4 regions of the Streptomyces capillispiralis genome follow, and region 2 is predicted to be linked to each of the others. Evidence: riboswitches for the same ligand, from Rfam matches in the RefSeq annotation. Region 2 holds a riboswitch; each other region holds the start of a gene.
The links. Region 2 has a riboswitch for cobalamin ahead of FHX78_RS11345 (ribonucleoside-diphosphate reductase subunit alpha). Riboswitches for the same ligand answer to the same signal wherever they lie in the genome.
Positions count from the first base shown of each region.

Region 1: it holds a riboswitch for cobalamin, as region 2 does, so the genes downstream of both, FHX78_RS02700 (ABC transporter substrate-binding protein) here and FHX78_RS11345 (ribonucleoside-diphosphate reductase subunit alpha) in region 2, are expected to answer to the same signal.
Region 3: it holds a riboswitch for cobalamin, as region 2 does, so the genes downstream of both, FHX78_RS02675 (GHMP family kinase ATP-binding protein) here and FHX78_RS11345 (ribonucleoside-diphosphate reductase subunit alpha) in region 2, are expected to answer to the same signal.
Region 4: it holds a riboswitch for cobalamin, as region 2 does, so the genes downstream of both, FHX78_RS07170 (energy-coupling factor ABC transporter permease) here and FHX78_RS11345 (ribonucleoside-diphosphate reductase subunit alpha) in region 2, are expected to answer to the same signal.

Region 1 covers NZ_VIWV01000001.1:718,943-723,332, forward strand. Annotated here, with positions in the region: gene FHX78_RS02685 (ATP-grasp domain-containing protein) at 1-290, shown strand, start outside; gene FHX78_RS02690 (MFS transporter) at 283-1,551, shown strand; gene FHX78_RS02695 (class I SAM-dependent methyltransferase) at 1,520-2,269, shown strand; cobalamin riboswitch at 2,361-2,481, shown strand; gene FHX78_RS02700 (ABC transporter substrate-binding protein) at 2,590-3,555, shown strand; gene FHX78_RS02705 (FecCD family ABC transporter permease) at 3,552-4,390, shown strand, end outside.
Region 2 covers NZ_VIWV01000001.1:2,760,933-2,765,322, reverse strand. Annotated here, with positions in the region: gene FHX78_RS11350 (ribonucleotide-diphosphate reductase subunit beta) at 1-419, opposite strand, end outside; gene FHX78_RS11345 (ribonucleoside-diphosphate reductase subunit alpha) at 419-2,785, opposite strand; cobalamin riboswitch at 2,907-3,081, opposite strand; gene FHX78_RS11340 (GNAT family N-acetyltransferase) at 3,094-3,600, opposite strand; gene mctP (monocarboxylate uptake permease MctP) at 3,679-4,390, opposite strand, start outside.
Region 3 covers NZ_VIWV01000001.1:713,629-718,018, forward strand. Annotated here, with positions in the region: gene FHX78_RS02660 (GNAT family N-acetyltransferase) at 1-290, shown strand, start outside; partial or broken gene FHX78_RS02665 (hypothetical protein) at 602-784, shown strand; gene FHX78_RS02670 (ferric reductase-like transmembrane domain-containing protein) at 822-1,808, opposite strand; cobalamin riboswitch at 2,061-2,232, shown strand; gene FHX78_RS02675 (GHMP family kinase ATP-binding protein) at 2,478-3,347, shown strand; gene FHX78_RS02680 (cysteine synthase family protein) at 3,344-4,366, shown strand; gene FHX78_RS02685 (ATP-grasp domain-containing protein) at 4,363-4,390, shown strand, end outside.
Region 4 covers NZ_VIWV01000001.1:1,763,389-1,767,778, reverse strand. Annotated here, with positions in the region: gene cbiQ (cobalt ECF transporter T component CbiQ) at 1-532, opposite strand, end outside; gene FHX78_RS07175 (energy-coupling factor ABC transporter substrate-binding protein) at 540-971, opposite strand; gene FHX78_RS07170 (energy-coupling factor ABC transporter permease) at 968-1,678, opposite strand; cobalamin riboswitch at 1,709-1,891, opposite strand; gene FHX78_RS07165 (ABC transporter substrate-binding protein) at 2,093-3,682, shown strand; gene FHX78_RS07160 (ABC transporter permease) at 3,703-4,390, shown strand, end outside.

The DNA.
Region 1 (4,390 bases), 2.0 Mb from region 2:
TTCCCGGTGGTCCGGCCGTCGCCTTCGTTCTCGGCTATCCGGCCGCGCCCGGCGTGTTCACCGGGGTCGCCGGGCTCGACCGGCTCACCGACATGCCGGGGACGCCCGCCTGGTACCCGGTCAAGCAGACCGGCGACCTCATCGAGCACCTGGGCGACAGCCGTGGATACGCGGGCATCGTGTACGCCGAGGCGGAGACCGCCGAACTCGCCACCCACCGCGCGGTGGCCGCCGCAGGCGCCCTGCGTGTACTCACTGACCCGGTCGGCCTGAGGGCGCCCGGTGGGTGAGCGCACCACCCGGGGACCGGGCCTGCGGGCCTCGCTGTTCCCGCTCACCAGCCCGCTGCGGTTCCTCCTGCTCAGCTCGTTCCTCATCCCGCTCGGCAGCTTCATGGTCCTGCCGTTCATGTCGGTGTTCCTCCACGAACGGCTCGGGATGGGGCTCGGCACAGTCGGGGTCGTCCTGGCCGTGGCGTCCCTCGTGCAGTTCTCCGGCGGCATCGTCGGCGGCGCCCTCGCGGACCGGATCGGACTGCGCCGCACGATGCTGTGGGCACTCGCCCTACGCACCGCCGGTTTCGCCGGGCTCCTGCCGGCCCTGCGCTGGCCGCCCCTCGCGATCTGGGCGCTGGTCCTGACGTGCTGCGGTGCCGCGCTCTACCTGCCCGCGAACAAGGCGTACCTGGTGCACGGCGTCGACGACGAGCGCCGCCCGGCGTTCCTGTCGGCGGGCAACGCGGCACTCAACGCCGGCATGGCTGTGGGCCCGCTCATCGCCGGACCGTTCGTCCTGTCCTCGCCCGGCTGGCTGTTCGCGGCCGTCACGACGTTGTTCCTCGCGGTCACGGCGGGACACGCACGGCTGCCCGGAACCGACGGAACGCACCCCGCCGAAGCCAAGGATACGGCCCGACCGAGCCTCCTGGCCGGCGTGGCACTCCTGCCGTTCGCCGCCAACGCGCTGGCCTTCTACCTCTACTTCCACTTCCAGCACTTCCTGGCGGTGTACGCCGTCGAGCGCGCCTCCAGCGCGTTCTACAGCGTGGTGCTGCTGCTCTGCTTCACGCTGGTCATCGTCGTACAGCCGCTCGCTTCCGGCCTGATCCGGCGCATGCCGTACGCCGTCGCCCTCGCGGTCGGCTTCACGGGCCTGGCGGCGGGCCTGGCCGTGCTGGCGGCCGGTACGCGGGCGGCGCTGCTCATGGGCGGGGCGCTGATCACGCTGGGCGACATCGTGCTGTTCCTCAAGAACGACCTGGAGGCGCTGCGCCGCAGCCCTCGCTCCGACGCCGTGGTCTTCGGCCAGCAGCGGCTGGCCGCGGGCCTGGGCGCCTGCGCGAGCGGCATGCTGGGCGGGCAGTTGTACGGCCTCGGCGAACGGGCCGGACACACCGGCTGGTTCTGGCTGCTGGCAGCCGCCCAGTGTCTGTTGCTTCCCCCTCTTCTGCTGGTGCTGCGCCGTCGCACGGCGCGGCGTCCTGTCCCCGACGGCGACCATGAAGGAGCACTGACGCGCGATGACACGGACGGGCGGATTCCAGGACGATGACTTCTGGACCGAGTTCCACGACTTCCTCTTCTCCGAGCAGCGCTACGAGCAGGCCGGTGAACTGCTCGACAACTCCCCCCTGCTGGTCTTCCCACAGGGGTCGCGCGTGCTGGACCTGTGCTGCGGGCCGGGGGTGTTCACCGTGCCGCTCGCCCGCCGCGGTCACCGCGTGACCGGAGTGGACCTGAGCCCGGCCATGCTGGACCGGGCACACAAGCGATCGGCCGACGCCGGTGTCGAGGTGACGTACGTGCGGGCCGACGCCCGCGAGTACGAGGCACCGGGCGGCTTCGACGTCGTCCTCAACATGTTCACCTCCTTCGGGTACTTCGAGGACCCCGCCGACAACGCGCGCGTGCTGCGCACCATGTACACCTGCCTGGCACCCGGCGGCACCCTCGTCCTCGACCTCGCCGGGAAGGAGCTCCTGGCCCGCAGGGTCACCCCGCCCAAGGTGGTGCGGCGGGGCGACGACGTGATGGTGCAGACCGACACCGTGCTGGACGAGTGGGCGCGGCTGCGCAGCGAGTGGGTGCTGGTCCGGGGCGAGCGGGTGACGCGGGCCACCTTGACGTGGTTCGTGTACAGCGCGGTGGAGCTGCGGCGGATGGCCGAGGAGGCGGGGTTCGGCCGCGTGCAGGTCTTCGGCGGGTTCGACGGGCGCCCCTACGACGAGAGTGCCGAGCGGCTCGTCCTTCGGGCTGTGCGCGAGGCGTGAGGAAAGGCGGGGCGTGCGGCCGGGTCCGCACGCCCATGTGCCGTCGGCTCGGGAAGCCGTAGGATCACCTGGTCATCGCCGCGACGGGAGACAGGAAGCCGGTGCGAATCCGGCACGGTCCCGCCACTGTGACCGGGGAGCGCCCCTCCGACATGCCACTGCGCTGTGCGCGGGAAGGCGGAGGGAACGTCGATCCGGGAGTCAGGACACTGGTCCGTCGCGGGCCCGATCCGAGGAGCGCGGACTCCAGGAGGCTTCACGTGTCCCAATTGTTCACCCCTGCCCGCACGCGCGGGTTCCTTCGTTCCACGGCCGCTGCCATGGTTCTCTCGTCCGTGCTGCTGACCACCGGCTGCGGTGCGTCCGACGAGAGCGGCGCCGACGCAGAGGCCACCGCGGCCGCGCCCGAGGGCTTCCCGGTCACCATCGACAACTGCGGCGTGAAGACGACGTACGACAAGCCGCCGTCGCGGGTGGTCACCATCCACCAGCACCCGGCGGAGCTCATGCTCGCCCTCGGTCTGAAGGACCGCATGGCCGGAACGGCCTTCCCCGACTCCGCCGTCCTGCCCGAGCTGAAGAAGGACTACGAGTCCGTACCGGAACTGGCGGAGAGGGAACCGTCCTTCGAGACCGTCCTGGACGCCGAACCCGACCTCGTCTACGGCGGCTACGGCAGCGCCTTCGACGAGAAGGAGGGCCGCTCCCGCAAGGCGTTCGCCGACGCCGGCATCGACAGCTACCTCAACCGCGAGTACTGCGGCGAGAAGACGGTGACGATGAAGGACACCTACGACGAGATCCGCACCATCGGCAAGATCTTCGGCGTCCCGGACCGGGCCGACGAACTGGTCGCCGACCTCGAGGACCGCGTCGGCAAAGCCGCCGCCACGGTCGAGGGCGAGCCCGAGCTGCCCGTCTTCGTCTACGACAGCGGCGACAAGAGCGCCTTCACCGCGGGCGGCAAGAGCCTGGGCACCGAGCTGATCCGGCTGGCCGGCGGCGAGAACGTCTTCACCGACCTCGACGACGTCTTCGGTGACGTCTCCTGGGAGCAGGTCGTCGAGCGCAAGCCGGAGGTCATCGCCATCTACGACTACGCCGGCGCCGGAAGCGTGGGGGAGAAGAAGAAGTTCCTGCTCTCCCAGCCCGCGCTCGCCGACGTACCCGCCATCAGGAACAAGCGGTTCGTCGTCCTGCCGCTGACCGCCACCCTGGTCGGCATCCGCTCGGCCTACGCGGTCGAGGACCTGGCCCGCGGGCTGCACCCCGAGAGCTTCCGGTGACCCAGGCCGCCACCGGCGCGTCCACCGAGCGGACGGTTCAGCCGCACAAGACCACCGGGCCCGGGGCGGGCCGTACGAGGCCGGCGGTCACGCTGCTCGTACTCGCCGCTCTGCTCGTCGTCTCCGCCACGGCCGGCCTCGCCATCGGCTCCGTCCAGGTGCCGCCCGGCCAGGTGTGGGGCATCGTGACGCACGCGCTGGGTGCCGACTGGCAGGATCCGGACTGGTCGCGGGCCCGGGAGACCATTGTGGTGGACGTGCGGGCGCCGCGGGTGCTGCTCGGTGCGGTCACCGGGGCCGGTCTGGCGGTGATCGGTACCGCGTTGCAGGCCCTGGTGCGCAACCCGCTCGCCGAGCCGTACCTGCTCGGCGTCTCCTCCGGGGCGTCCCTCGGCGCGGTCTCCGTGATCGTGTTCGGGGTCACCCTCTTCGGGCCGGCCTCCCTGTCGGTGGCCGCCTTCGTGGGCGCCCTGGGCGCGCTCCTGCTCGTGTACGCCACCGCCCGCACCGGCGGCCGCATCACCTCGGCACGGCTGGTGCTGTCCGGGGTGGCGATCGCGGCGGTACTCACCGCGGTCCTCGATCTGCTGCTGCTCACCACCGACCGGGGCAACGAGGCCCGCGCGGTTCTCGCCTGGACCCTCGGCGGCCTCGGCGGGGTCAACTGGGGCACCCTGTGGCTGCCGAGCACGGCCCTGCTGCTCGGTGTCGGCGTCCTCATGGCGCAGGCCCGCAACCTGAACCTGCTGCTGGCCGGCGAGGAGGCGGCGACCACGATGGGTCTGGACGTGGCCCGGTTCCGTGCTCGTCTGTTCGTCGTGCTCTCCCTCGTCAC
Region 2 (4,390 bases):
TCCCGGATGGACGGGATGTTCTCCACGGCCGCGAAGGCCGCCGCCCGGTCGTCCGGATCGGGCAGGTAGGTGTCCAGCAGGGTCAGGTAGAACTGGACGTGCACCGCCTCCTCGAAGAGCTGCCGCGACAGGTACAGCCGCGCCTCGGGGGAGTTGATGTGCTTGTAGAGGGTCAGCACCAGGTTGTTCGCCACGATCGAGTCACCGGTGGCGAAGAAGGCCACCAGCCGCCCGATGAGGTGCTGCTCCGCGGGGGTCAGCTTCGCGAGGTCCGCCACGTCGGAGTGGAGGTCGACCTCCTCCACGGTCCAGGTGTTCTTGATGGCGTCCCGGTAGCGCTCGTAGAAGTCGGGGTAGCGCATGGGGCGCAGGGTCAGTTCGAAGCCCGGGTCGAGCAGGTTCTTCGGTTCGCTGGTCATCACTGGCAGGCCTCGCAGGACTCGGGGTTCTCAAGGGAGCAGGCGACGGCCTCGGGATCGGCCGGCTGCTGGACGGGCACGGTGGTGGCGCGCGCCGCGCGGGCGATCCGGGTCGCCGGGCGGGAGCGCAGGTAGTACGTGGTCTTCAGGCCCTGCTTCCAGGCGTAGGCGTACATCGAGGAGAGCTTGCCGATGGTCGGCGTCTCCAGGAACAGGTTCAGCGACTGCGCCTGGTCGAGGAACGGGGTGCGGGCGGCGGCCATGTCGATCAGACCGCGCTGCGGGATCTCCCACGCCGTGCGGTACAGCCCGCGCACCTCCTCGGGGATCCACGCGAAGTCCTGCACCGAGCCGCCCGCTTCGCGCAGCGCCTCACGGGTGCGCGCGTCCCACACGCCGAGCCGCTTCAGGTCGTTCACCAGGTACGAGTTGACCTGGAGGAACTCACCCGACAGCGTCTCGCGCTTGAACAGGTTGGACACCTGCGGCTCGATGCACTCGTACACGCCCGCGATCGACGCGATCGTGGCGGTGGGCGCGATCGCCAGGAGCAGCGCGTTGCGCATCCCGACGGCGGCGATCCGGGTCCGCAGCGCCGCCCAGCGCTCCGGCCAGGCCAGGTCCGTGTCGTAGTGGTCGGGGTGCAGCACGCCCCGGGCGGTGCGGGTCCTCTCCCAGGCGGGCAGCGGGCCGTCCCGCTCGGCGAGGTCGGCGGAGGCCTCGTAGGCGGCGAGCATGATCCGCTCGGCGATCCTGGTGGACAGGGCCTTCGCCGCGGGCGAGTCGAAGGGCAGGCGCAGCTGGAAGAAGACGTCCTGCAGCCCCATCGCGCCCAGGCCGACCGGACGCCAGCGGGCGTTGGAGCGGCCCGCCTGCTCGGTCGGGTAGAAGTTGATGTCCACGACCCGGTCGAGGAAGGTGACGGCCGTGCGGACGGTCGCGTCCAGCCGCTCCCAGTCGATGTCACCGGCCGCCGGGTCGACGAACGCGCCGAGGTTGACCGAGCCCAGGTTGCAGACCGCCGTCTCCCCGTCGTCGGTGACCTCCAGGATCTCCGTGCACAGGTTGGACGAGTGGATCACGTGACCCGGCTCGGCCGTCTGGTTGGCGGTGCGGTTGGCGGTGTCCTTGAAGGTCATCCAGCCGTTGCCGGTCTGCGCGAGGGTGCGCATCATGCGGCCGTACAGCTCGCGGGCCGGGAGGGTCTTCCGCGCCAGGCCCTTCGCCTCGGCCGCCCGGTACGCCGCCTCGAACTCCTCGCCCCACAGGTCGACCAGCTCGGGCACGTCCGCCGGGGAGAACAGCGACCAGGGCGCGTCGGCGTTCACCCGGCGCATGAACTCGTCCGGCACCCAGTGCGCGAGGTTCAGGTTGTGCGTGCGGCGGGCGTCCTCACCGGTGTTGTCGCGCAGCTCCAGGAACTCCTCGATGTCGGAGTGCCAGGTCTCCAGGTAGACCGCCGCCGCGCCCTTGCGCCGCCCGCCCTGGTTCACGGCGGCGACCGAGGCGTCCAGCGTCTTCAGGAACGGGACGATGCCGTTGGAGTGCCCGTTGGTGCCGCGGATCAGCGAACCCCGGGAGCGGACGCGGGAGTAGGCGATGCCGATGCCGCCGGCGTGCTTGGAGAGACGGGCGACCTGGTGGTAGCGGTCGTAGATCGAGTCCAGCTCGTCCCTGGGGGAGTCCAGGAGGTAGCAGGACGACATCTGCGGGTGCCGGGTGCCGGAGTTGAACAGCGTGGGGGAGGAGGGCAGGTAGTCCAGGCGGCTCATCAGGCCGTAGAGCCCGGCGACCTCGTCCGCCGCGCGCGCGGTGTCGTCCTCGGCGAGACCGGCGGCGACGCGCAGCAGGAAGTGCTGGGGCGTCTCGACGACCTTGCGGGTGACCGGGTGGCGCAGCAGGTAGCGGCTGTAGAGGGTGCGCAGGCCGAAGTAGCCGAAGCGGTCGTCGGCCGACTCGTCGACGAGCGCGTCGAGTCGGTCCGCGTGCAGCCGGACGAACGCGGCGGTCCGGTCGGCGATCAGACCCTCGCGGTGCCCGGTCGCGACGGACCCGGTGAACGACGTGACGCCCTGCGAGGCGGCCTCGGCGCGGATGCCGATGGTCAGGAGGCGGGCGGCGAGCCGGGAGTAGGCCGGGTCCTCGGAGATCAGCCCGGCCGCGGCCTCGGTGGCCAGCTCCCGCAGCTCCGCCTCGTCGGCTCCGGCGGACCGGCCGCGCAGCGCGGCGGCGGCGACCCGTCCGGGGTCGGCGTCGGGCAGGTCGGCGGTCAGCTCGGTCAGGGTGCGCAGCAGCGCGGCACCGGGGCCGCCGCCCTCCTCGGTCACGTCGGTCGCTGAAGCCGGATCGGCTGGCGCGATGGTCACGTGGGGCTCTCCCTCGCTCGGCAGGGGGCCTCACGAGGGCAGGGGGCAGCACACGAGCGCACGGGGCGTCGCGTCCACCGGCCCATCCCACGAGGCCCGGACGTCAGGCACCCGGACCGGACGGCCGGGCGCACTGTCGGCAGGTCCTCGGACTGACGCCCATGCGCTCCGGCAGGCGGGCGGGCATGGGTACACCGTTGCGGGACAGTTCCGGATTCGCACCGGATTCCCCTGCGGCGACAGCGAGCATGAGCATACATCTTGTGCCGGGTGTCGCCGACAACCCCATATGTTGTGTCGCGCTGCTTTCAGAGCGTCAACTCATAGGTGAGGAGAGTGATGTCGTCCAGCTCCGGCAGGGGGTTCCAGTCGCGCGCGGGGGTGCGGGTGAAACCCAGCCGTTCGTAGATGCGGTGGGCGGAGCGCATGGTGCGCTGGGTCGACAGCACCACCCGTACGCAGCCCTCGGTGGCCCGCGCCCGGTCGACGCAGGCGCGCACCAGGGCCTCCCCGGCGCCCCGCCCCCGGCCCGCGCGGGCGACCGCGAGCATCCGGATCTCCGCCTCGCCGGGCCGGGCTATGTCGGCCATCGGCCCGCCGTCCGGCACGAAGGTCACCCCGCCCAGCAGCGCCCCGCCCTCCACGGCGACCAGCACCTCGGCGGCGGCCGCCCGCCCCGCCACGTCCCTGAGCACGTCCAGGTACGCGTCGCTCTCCCCGAAGTCCAGCAGCCCGTCCAGCAGATAGGCCCGCGCGGTGATCTCGCCCAGTTCCCCGTACTCGCCGGCCACCACCGGCCGGATGACGATGTCCATGAGGGGAGTGTGCCGGACGGGTACGACGACGGGCCGCCGGATTTCTCCGACGGCCCGTCGCCCGGTGCCCGCGAGGGGTCAGTGCGTGCTGCCCGCCGTGGCCGGCGGGAGCTCCACCTCGACGCCGGGGTCGCCCGCGTCCGCCGTGTAGTCCTGCGGCTTGGTCTCGTCGACGCCCTCGGGCGCCTTGACGGCCCGCATGACGAAGGTGAGGACCACCGTCACCAGGACGTTGATGACGAAGGCGGTGAGACCGATGTAGCCGATCTCGCCGATGCCCGGGATCTCCTTGGCCGAACCGCCGAAGTGCTTCTGCGTGGGCGAGGCCACCCCGTAGGCGGCGACCGTGCCGTAGATCATGCCGACCGCCCAGCCGCCGATCAGCGCCCAGCGGTGGAACCAGCGGGTGAACAGGCCGCCCACCAGCGCCGGGAAGGTCTGCAGGATCCAGATGCCGCCGAGCAGCTGGAAGTTGATCGCGACCGTCTTGTCCATGGTCAGGACGAAGACCAGCGCGCCCACCTTCACCAGCAGCGAGACGATCTTGGAGACCTTGGTCTCCTGCGCCGGGGTCGCGTCCGGCTTGATGAAGTCCTTGTAGATGTTGCGGGTGAACAGGTTCGCCGCCGCGATCGACATGATCGCCGCCGGCACCAGCGCGCCGATGCCGATCGCCGCGAAGGCCACGCCCGCGAACCAGTCCGGGAACATGTTCTCGAACAGCTGCGGGATCGCCAGCTGGCCGTTGCTGACCTTCACGCCGGCCGCGATCGCCATGAAGCCGAGCAGC
Region 3 (4,390 bases), 2.0 Mb from region 2:
ACGACCGCACCGCCGACTGGCTGTGCGGAGCCCGGGAGATCGACGAACTCGCCGTCAGGCCCACCGCCCGCGGTACCGGCCTCGCCGCCCGCCTCCTCGACGCGGTGACCGCAGACGCGCCCGAGGGGCGGGCATGGCTGCTCACCTCGGTCCGTAACGGGCGGGCCCTGGCCTTCTACCGCCGCCACGGCTGGACGCAGGCCACCCGCCCTTCCCCCGGCGGCAAGGGCATCGTCGTCTTCCTCGGTCCGCGCCACCCCGCCCGTTCCCTCGCCCCGTTCCCCCTGTGAGCCTTCGGCGCCCCGCCTCGCACACCGCTGAAATCCGCCGCCATTTCCCCGACATCGTCACCGAGCCCGCCACAACGTGGTCCCCGGCGCTCCACTGCCGACCCCTGCCCCGCCCCTGCCGTTCGTGAAGTACTGGCCCGAGACGGCGGGGTCCTGGCACCGTTCGGGGCGCGTGACATGGTCACCGCCCGGATCAGGAGCGTCCGCGTTCTTGACGGGCCGACTGCCCGTGCGCGAACCATTTGTGCGCGGACATCCCGGTGGCCTCGGGGGCGGGTCGGCGTACCTATCAGGCGGACGGCCCTGCCTTGTATGCGGAGCGCGCCACCGCCCAGCGCGCCCACCTCGGGCTGATACTGCTGCCGACCACGAGCATCGGCTCCTTACCGCAGACCGGCGAACTGCGCACCGCCCGCGCCGACCCGCGCTCCGGGCGGATCGACACGGCCGGCTACGAGGAGCGGAGCAGGGCGGAGATCCAGGAAGCCCTGTCGTCGGCCAGCATCCCCTCCCGGGACGCCGTGCCGGTCGTCAGTCCGTCTCCTGGGTGTGGGGGGCCGTCGCGGGCGGATGAGTCGGACGGTCCCGTCCGCCGTCACGGCCGGACACCACCACGATGACCAGCCCGACAAGCACGGCTGCGACGGCGGCCCGTCCTGCCGCGCGCGCCCACCAGGCCGGACGGGCCGCGCCCACGCCGCCCTTCGGCGCACCCAGCCGTTCGGCCCGCCGGGCAGGTCTCAGCAGACGCAGCAACAGCAGTACCCCGACCGGGAGTTGCAGTAGCCACAGCACGGTGCGCGGCCACTCCCCGTACCAGACGTTGGTTCCGTACAGCAGGGTGTGCCACACGCTGAGCACGTAGACGACGATCACGAAACGGTGCAGCCGTCGCCAGGTGTTCGCTCCGATGCGGTGCCGGACGTAGAACAACAGTCCCAGCGGAATCGCCAGGTACAGGGCACCCTGGCCGATCGGGATGGCGATCCGGCCGGTCCCGGAGTCGTACCAACCGGGCACGAAGCTGTCGGCGAAGGCCACCCACAACCGTTCCGCCCAGTCCACCTTCGTCTCGTAGCGCACGAGTTCCGCCGCGAACATCAGCGCGTGGGCGAACATCAGCGCCGTCGTCGTCAGGCTCGTGGTGCGGTGCCAGCGCTCCAGCACCTGCCGGGAGACCGGCAGCCGGGCGGGGCGCGGCCCCGACAGCAGCAGACCGAGCATGACCGTGCCCCAGGCCCACAGCAGGCCCGACCACCCGAACGCCTGACTGAGCAGGTACATCCAGTAGGTGCCGGGGTCGTCCATGAACGGCATGACCGCGACCGTGTCCGACGCGCCGGACTCCATGCGCGCCCACAGGAACGCGAACACGAGCGCCGTGACCACCATCGCCGCGGTGGCGTCGGGCAGGGCGGCCCGCAGGTCGCCGCGCAGCGCGACGCGGTCACCGGGAGGCTGTCGCCGTTCGGGCGGGGCTGTTGCCCCGTCTTCGTCCGGCCTCGCGTCTGACGTCATCAGGGGCCTCCGGGCACGGGCCACCGCAGCAACGGTGCGCATGTGGCGTGAGGCAACAAGTCTGACTGACGGGGCAGTGATCCTCAGAGGCGTTATCCGGCCAGAGCCACCACGGGAACCGCACGGGGCACACCTGGTCTCCGCCTCCCCTCCACATTCAAGACAACCGCCGAAGCCCCACTGTCGCAGGAATACGAGCGCCTCTACGCTGATGCACGCAGTCGGTTCGCGCCTCCCGTCCACCCGGACGCCCGGTGGCGCGGCACAAGAGGGAACCCGGTGCGAATCCGGGGCTGTCCCACAGCGGTGAGTGGGAACGAAAGCCGTCGATGTCACGGGGTCCACGTCAGGGCCGGGGAAGAGACGGCCGGTAGGTGTCGGCCCTTTCGGCGGACGTGCCCGCGAGTCCGAGGACCTGCCACTGCGCCCGCGTCCCGCGCGGGCTGTGCTCGTGACCTCGTGGACCGGGTCGGCGGTACGGGCGGTCGTCCGTCGTGCGTGTGGCTGCGCCTCCTTCCCTGTCGGTGTTCAAGGCCCGGTACGGAGGAGGATGGTGTGCGGGACCCAGCCGGTTCGCGTCGGCCGTACCGACCCCGGGGCGACGTGTCGTCCGACGGACCGGGGCCGACGATTCTCCAACCCGTCGCGGGCGTCCTCCAGGAACCGGGCGTGTCCGGCGGCACGGTGTCCGGTGTCTGCCACGGCACTCTGGGCGAGTTGTACCAGGGCCCGTTGCGAGCGGGCACCGATCCTGAGATCGCGGTGGTGTCCTTCCCCGTGGACCGTCACTCCTGGGTGTACTTCACACCGAGGACGACGGCCGGCTCGCCGCGTCCGTCGGCACTCGGTGAGAAGTCGGCGACAGCGGCCCGGCTCTTCCTGGACCACTACGGCCTCACCCTGCCACCGGGCGACTGGCACACCCACTCCGAACTGCCGGTGGGCGTGGGGATGGCCAGTTCCACGGCGGACATCGTGGCGACGCTGCGCTGCCTGTTCCGTGTCTTCTCCCTGCCGTACGACACGGACGTGGTCCTCGGCGTCCTGGCGGGCATCGAGCGCGCCGACAGCGTCTTCCTCGACGAGTTCGCCCTGTACCTCAGCGGCCGGCACCGGGTGGTGCGGCGACTGGGCCCGGACATCGGCTTCCACACCGCCTACGTCACGGAACCCGGCACGGTGGACACCGCCGCCGTCACTCCCCTGCTGCTGGACCACTACCGGCGCCGCAGCGAGGAGTACCAGCGGTGCCTGACCGATCTGGTGAAGGGCTTCGATTCGGGCGACCCGGCCGCCGTAGCGCGTGCCGCGACGGTCAGCGCCGCGTTGTCCCAGGAGGTACTGCCCAAGGCGACCTTCGGCAGCCTGCGAGCCCATCGTGAACGGTTCGGTGCCGACGGCATCTTCGTCGCCCACACCGGCTGCCTGGCCGGCTATCTCTTCGCCTCACGCCCACCGGCCGAGGTCAAGTCCGAACTCTCCGCGTTCCTCCACTCGCTCGGCCACCAGTGCACCTTCGCCCAAGGAGGCTACGGGTGATCCACCCCCACATCGCCGACGCCCTGAAAGTCCCGGACCTCGTCCGGCTCACCGACGGCCTGGTCCTGCTGCGGTTCGAGTCGATGAAGATCTACTCGGCCCTGGCCGCCGTCCGTCATCTGCTGGAACGGGGCACGGTCCGTCCGGGCCAGACCCTGATCGACAGCTCCAGCGGCATCTACGCCTACGCCCTCGCACTGGCCTGCCACCGCTACGGCATGCGGTGCCGCATCGTCGCGTCCACCACTGTCGACGCCACCACCCTCGCTCAGCTGGAGATCCTCGGCGCTACGGTGGAACAGGTCAGACCGTCGCAAAACCTCCGGCTCGACCAGGAACTGAGGGTGCGGCGGGTGCGCGAGATCCTCGCCGAGGATCCCGGGCACCACTGGATGCGCCAGTACCACGACGACGTCCACTACCTCGGCTACCAAGAGGTCGCCGACCGGATCGCGGCGGAGTTCCCGGCGACACCGCTGACCGTCGTCGGCGGGGTGGGTTCCGGAGCCTCGACCGGCGGCATCGTGGAACACCTGCGCGTTACGGACCCCTCGGTGCGTCTGGTCGGCGTCCAGCCCTTCGGGAGCGTCACCTTCGGCAGCCAGGACCATCACGATCCCGAGGCGATCATCGCCGGCATCGGCTCGTCGATCGTCTTCGACAACGTCCGCCACCATCTCTACGACACCGTGCACTGGCTGGACTTCACCCACGCCATGTCCGGCGCGGTCGCCCTGCTGCGCGAGCACGCGGTGTTCGCCGGGCTGTCCACCGGTGCCGGCTTCTTGACGGCGCTGTACGAGGCCCGCCGTCACCCCGACCGACTGCACCTGGTGGTAGGGGCCGACACCGGACACCGCTACGTGGAGCGTGTGTTCGCCCGGCACGCCGAGGCCCTGGATCCGGCCGCGCTGAAGCCCGTCGAGGTCCGCGGTCCGGAGGAGATGACCATGCCGTGGTCGAGAATGACGTGGCGGCGCACTCCCTGCCCGGCCCACTGGAAGGAGCGGGCGGCATGACCGTGGCCTGCCTGGAGTCACTGA
Region 4 (4,390 bases), 1.0 Mb from region 2:
CCGCCGCCCGGGTGGTGTGCCCGAGCCGGGCCGCCTGCGCCTGCCGGATCCGGCGCACCGAGTCGAGCAGTAGGAAACTCATCCGGTACGTCACCAGCGCCACGTCGACGAGCGGCGCGGGCACCCCGGCGCGGACCAGGCGGGGCAGCAGGTCGGACATGGGGGTGGTGAACGCGAACAGCAGGACGCCGAGGGAGGCCGCCGACGTGCGCAGCAGCAGCTCCCCGGCGCGCGGCGGCCCGTCCGCGGCCCAGGACACGAACCCGTCCGGCCCGCCCACCCGCACCAGCAGCGGGAGCGCCCCGGTCAGGCAGAAGCCCAGCGGCACCCGGTAGGCGCGCCACAGCCGCCGGCCCGGCACGCCCGCCGGGCCGAGCAGCACCGCGAGCGCGGTGACCAGCACCAGGGCCGCGCCCGGCCAGGGCGGCAGCGAGATCGCGAGCAGGGTGAGCCCGAGTCCCAGCACGGCCTTGTCCACGGGATGACGGTGGCGCCAGCGGCTGCTGTGGGCCGCCGCGTCGATCGGCAGCACGGGGGGCTCAGTCCCCCCGCCGGGACGCGGCCCCGCCGCCCACGCCCCCGCCGGCCCCGGCCCCGGCCTCACCGGCCCCGGCCCCGGCCTCACCGGCCCCGGCGTCGGGCCCCGGTCCTTCCTCCCTCCGCGCGCGTGCCCGCGCCTCGCCCTGCCGCCGTCCGCGCCGCACCCCGAAGTAGTACGCGAGGACGCCCGCGCCGATCGCCGCCTGGAGGGCGAACAGCGCCGACTCGATCTCCCCGGACGGCGGTTCGTACAGGGGCGAGAACCACGGCTCGTAGTCCGGGTCGATCTCGGTGATCGCCGTCTCCGCCTCGGCGTCCGCGCCCGCGAACGGCTCCTCCTTGTGGTCGCCCAGTCCGAGCGCGAGCGGCAGCACCGCGAGCGCGGCCACGAGCACCAGCAGCAGGGTGTTGATCCTGGCGTTGCGGCTCATCGGGTCACCGCCCCCGTCGAGTCGGCCGTCGTCCGTCCGGCCGCCGAGGTCACCAGCACCCCGAGCCGGGTCAGCTCCCCCTTGCTCGACTGCACCAGCATGCGCATCACCAGCACGGTCAGCAGGCCCTCGCTCACCGCGAGCGGGATCTGGGTGACGGCGAAGATGGAGCCGAACTTGCCGAGCGCGCCCAGGAATCCACTGCCCGGGTCGGGGAAGGCGAGCGCCAGCTGCACACTGGTCACGCAGTAGGTCGCCAGGTCGGCGACGAACGCGCCGGAGAACACCGCCGGCATCAGCGGCACGCCGTACCGGCGCAGCAGCCGGTAGACGCCGTACCCGGCCCAGGGACCGGCGACCGCCATCGAGAAGACGTTGGCGCCCAGCGTGGTCAGCCCGCCGTGGGCGAGCAGCAGCGCCTGGAACAGCAGGGTGATGGTGCCCAGCACCGCCATGGCCGGCGGCCGGAACAGGATCGCGCCGAGCCCCGTGCCGGTGGGGTGGGAGCAACTGCCGGTGACGGACGGCAGCTTCAGCGCGGACAGCACGAACGTGAACGCTCCCGACGCGCCCAGCAGCAGGGTGCTCTCGGGCCGTTCCCTGATGTCACGGACGAGTGACCGGGCTCCGTGGACGACGAACGGCGCCGACGCGGCGCCCCAGGCGACCGCGTGCGCCGGCGGCAGAAAACCCTCGGCTATGTGCATGGCTCAGCAGACCCTCTCCAGCACCTCGTGGATGGTTGACGCGCCTTGGCCGGTCTCCTGGCTGACGGGTACCACCGCCCGTGCTCCGCCTTCCCGGGTCCCGAAGGACCCAGTGGCCGTCCGTGAGGACTGGAGCCGGACTTCCCGATCACAGTGGCGAGGGCCGCACCGGTATCGCACCGATTTCCCGTCACCAAGGCGTGGCGACAGTAGTGCCGGTTCCGGTCCGGTGACAAGCGGCCACGGGGGCGCGCGGACAGCGCCCGACGGCTCGCACCCCGGCGCACACCTGCGCACTTGACACGGGCGGCGCCGTCCGTCGAGGCCGTGGACTGAGGGGCCGCCGTCCTGGGTAGAGCCTTGCTGCACTTAATATGCAACAACGATTTTCAGGCATCAGGGATGTGAGGACCGATGACGACCCGACGAATACGGGGTGCCGCCGCGGCGATGGCCATGGCCGGCGCCGTCGCCGCCTGCTCGGCGCCGGGCGGCGGCGGCGAGGACGGCGGCGCGTCCGCCGCATCCGTCGTGATCGGGGTCCCGTCCGAACCGGACACCCTCAGCCCCCTGCTCGGCTACGGCAAGGACGGCAACTCCAAGATCTTCGACGGCCTCCTCGCCCGCGACGCCGCCATGGAACTGAAGCCCGCGCTGGCGAAGGCGCTCCCCGAGGTCACCGACGGCGGCCGCACCTACACGTACACCCTGCGCGAGGGCGTGAGGTTCAGCGACGGCGAACCGCTCACCGCCGACGACGTGGTCTTCACCTACCGCACCGTGCTGGACGACCGGACGAACAACACCGCCCGGAGCGAACTGGACGTCATCGACGAGGTCCGGGCGGAGGGCGACGGCAAGGTCGTCTTCACCCTCGACCACCCCTACGCGGCCTTCGCCGCCCGCACGGTCCTGCCCATCGTCCCCGAGCACGTCGCCGGCGGACAGGACCCCAACACCGGCTCCTTCAACACGAAGCCGGTCGGCACCGGACCGTACGTCCTCACCGGCTGGAGCAAGGGCGAAAAGCTCACCTTCAAGGCCAATCCGGACTACTGGGGCGGCGCGCCGAAGGTGAAAAAGCTCACCATGGCGATCATCGCCGACGACGACGTCCGCGCCACCCGGCTGCGCTCCGGCGACCTCGACGGAGCGACCCTCCCGCCCAACCTCGCCGCCACCTTCAAGGGCGACGACGACAAGAAGACCTACCGGGCGACCTCCTACGACTTCCGCGCCGTCACCCTGCCCACCGGCGACCCGGTCACCGGCGACACCGCGATCCGCCGCGCCCTCGACCTCGCAGTGGACCGCGAGGCCATGGTCGACAAGATCCTCGACGGCGCCGGCCGCCCCGCCTACGGACCGCTGCCCGTCGACGACCCCTGGTTCGCCGACGGCATCGAACGCCCCCGGGACCTCGCCGAGGCCGGCAGGATCCTCGACGCGGCGGGCTGGAAGCCCGGCAAGGACGGCGTCCGCGCCAAGGCCAACCGCCCCGCCCGGTTCACCCTCTACTACCCCTCCGGCGACAAGGTCCGCCAGGACCACGCCCTCGCCTACGCCTCCGACGCCAAGGAGGCCGGCATCGACGTCCGCGTGGAGAGCGCCACCTGGGAGGTCATCGAACCCCGGATGAAGCACGACGCCGTGCTCGCCGGCTTCGGCAGCACCGGCGACCCCGACTTCGGCCTCTACACCCTGCTGCACTCCTCCCTCGCCGGCGACGGCTTCAACAACATGGCCCGCTACGACAACCCGGCCGTCGACCGGGCCCTCGACACCGGCCGCCGCGCCCAGGACGCCAAGGCCCGCGAGGCCGCCTACGACACGCTCCAGCGCGAACTGGTGAAGAACCCCGGCTACACCGTCCTCACCCACATCGACCACCTCTACGTCCTCGCCGACCGCTGGGAGGGCCTGACCACCCAGACCGAACCGCACGAGCACGGCTTCGCCAGCGGCCCCTGGTGGAACGCCGAGGACTGGCAGCCCCGCGCATGACACCCCTGCCCTGGGCGGCGATGGCACGACTGACGGCACGGCGGGCCCTGTTCGCCGTGCCCGTCCTCCTCGTCGTCACCTTCGGCGTGTTCGCCGTGGCCGCCGCCTCCCCCTTCGACCCCGTCAAGGCCTACGCCGGCACCGCCGCGCTCGGCGCCGACCAGGAGACCCTGGACCGGCTGCGCGACAACCTCGGCGTGGACCGGCCGTTCGCCGTCCGCTGGTGGGACTGGCTCACCTCCGCGCTCGGCGGCGACTTCGGCCGGTCCACCGTCATGCGCCAGCCGGTCGCCGAGGTCATCGGCGAACGCCTGGTGTGGTCCACGCTGCTGTGCGCCGTCGCGTTCGCCGCGGCGGTCCTGCTCGGCACCCTGCTCGGCGTGCTCGCCGCCCGCCGCCCCGGCTCGCTCCTCGACCGCACGGTCACCTCCCTCGCGTACTCCCTGGAGGCGGCCCCGGTCTTCTGGATCGCCCTGCTCGCCATCTGGCTGTTCGCCCTGAACCTGGACGTCCTGCCGGCCGGCGGCCTCACCGACACCGGCAGCGACCACGTCACCGCCGGCCAGGTGGTGAGCCACCTCGTCCTGCCCGCCGGCGTCCTCGCCGTCTCCCAACTGCCCTGGTTCATCCTGTACGTCCGCCAGGGCGTCGGCGACGCCCTCGCCGAGGACCCGGTGCGCGGGGCCAGGGCCCGCGGCCTGGCCGAAC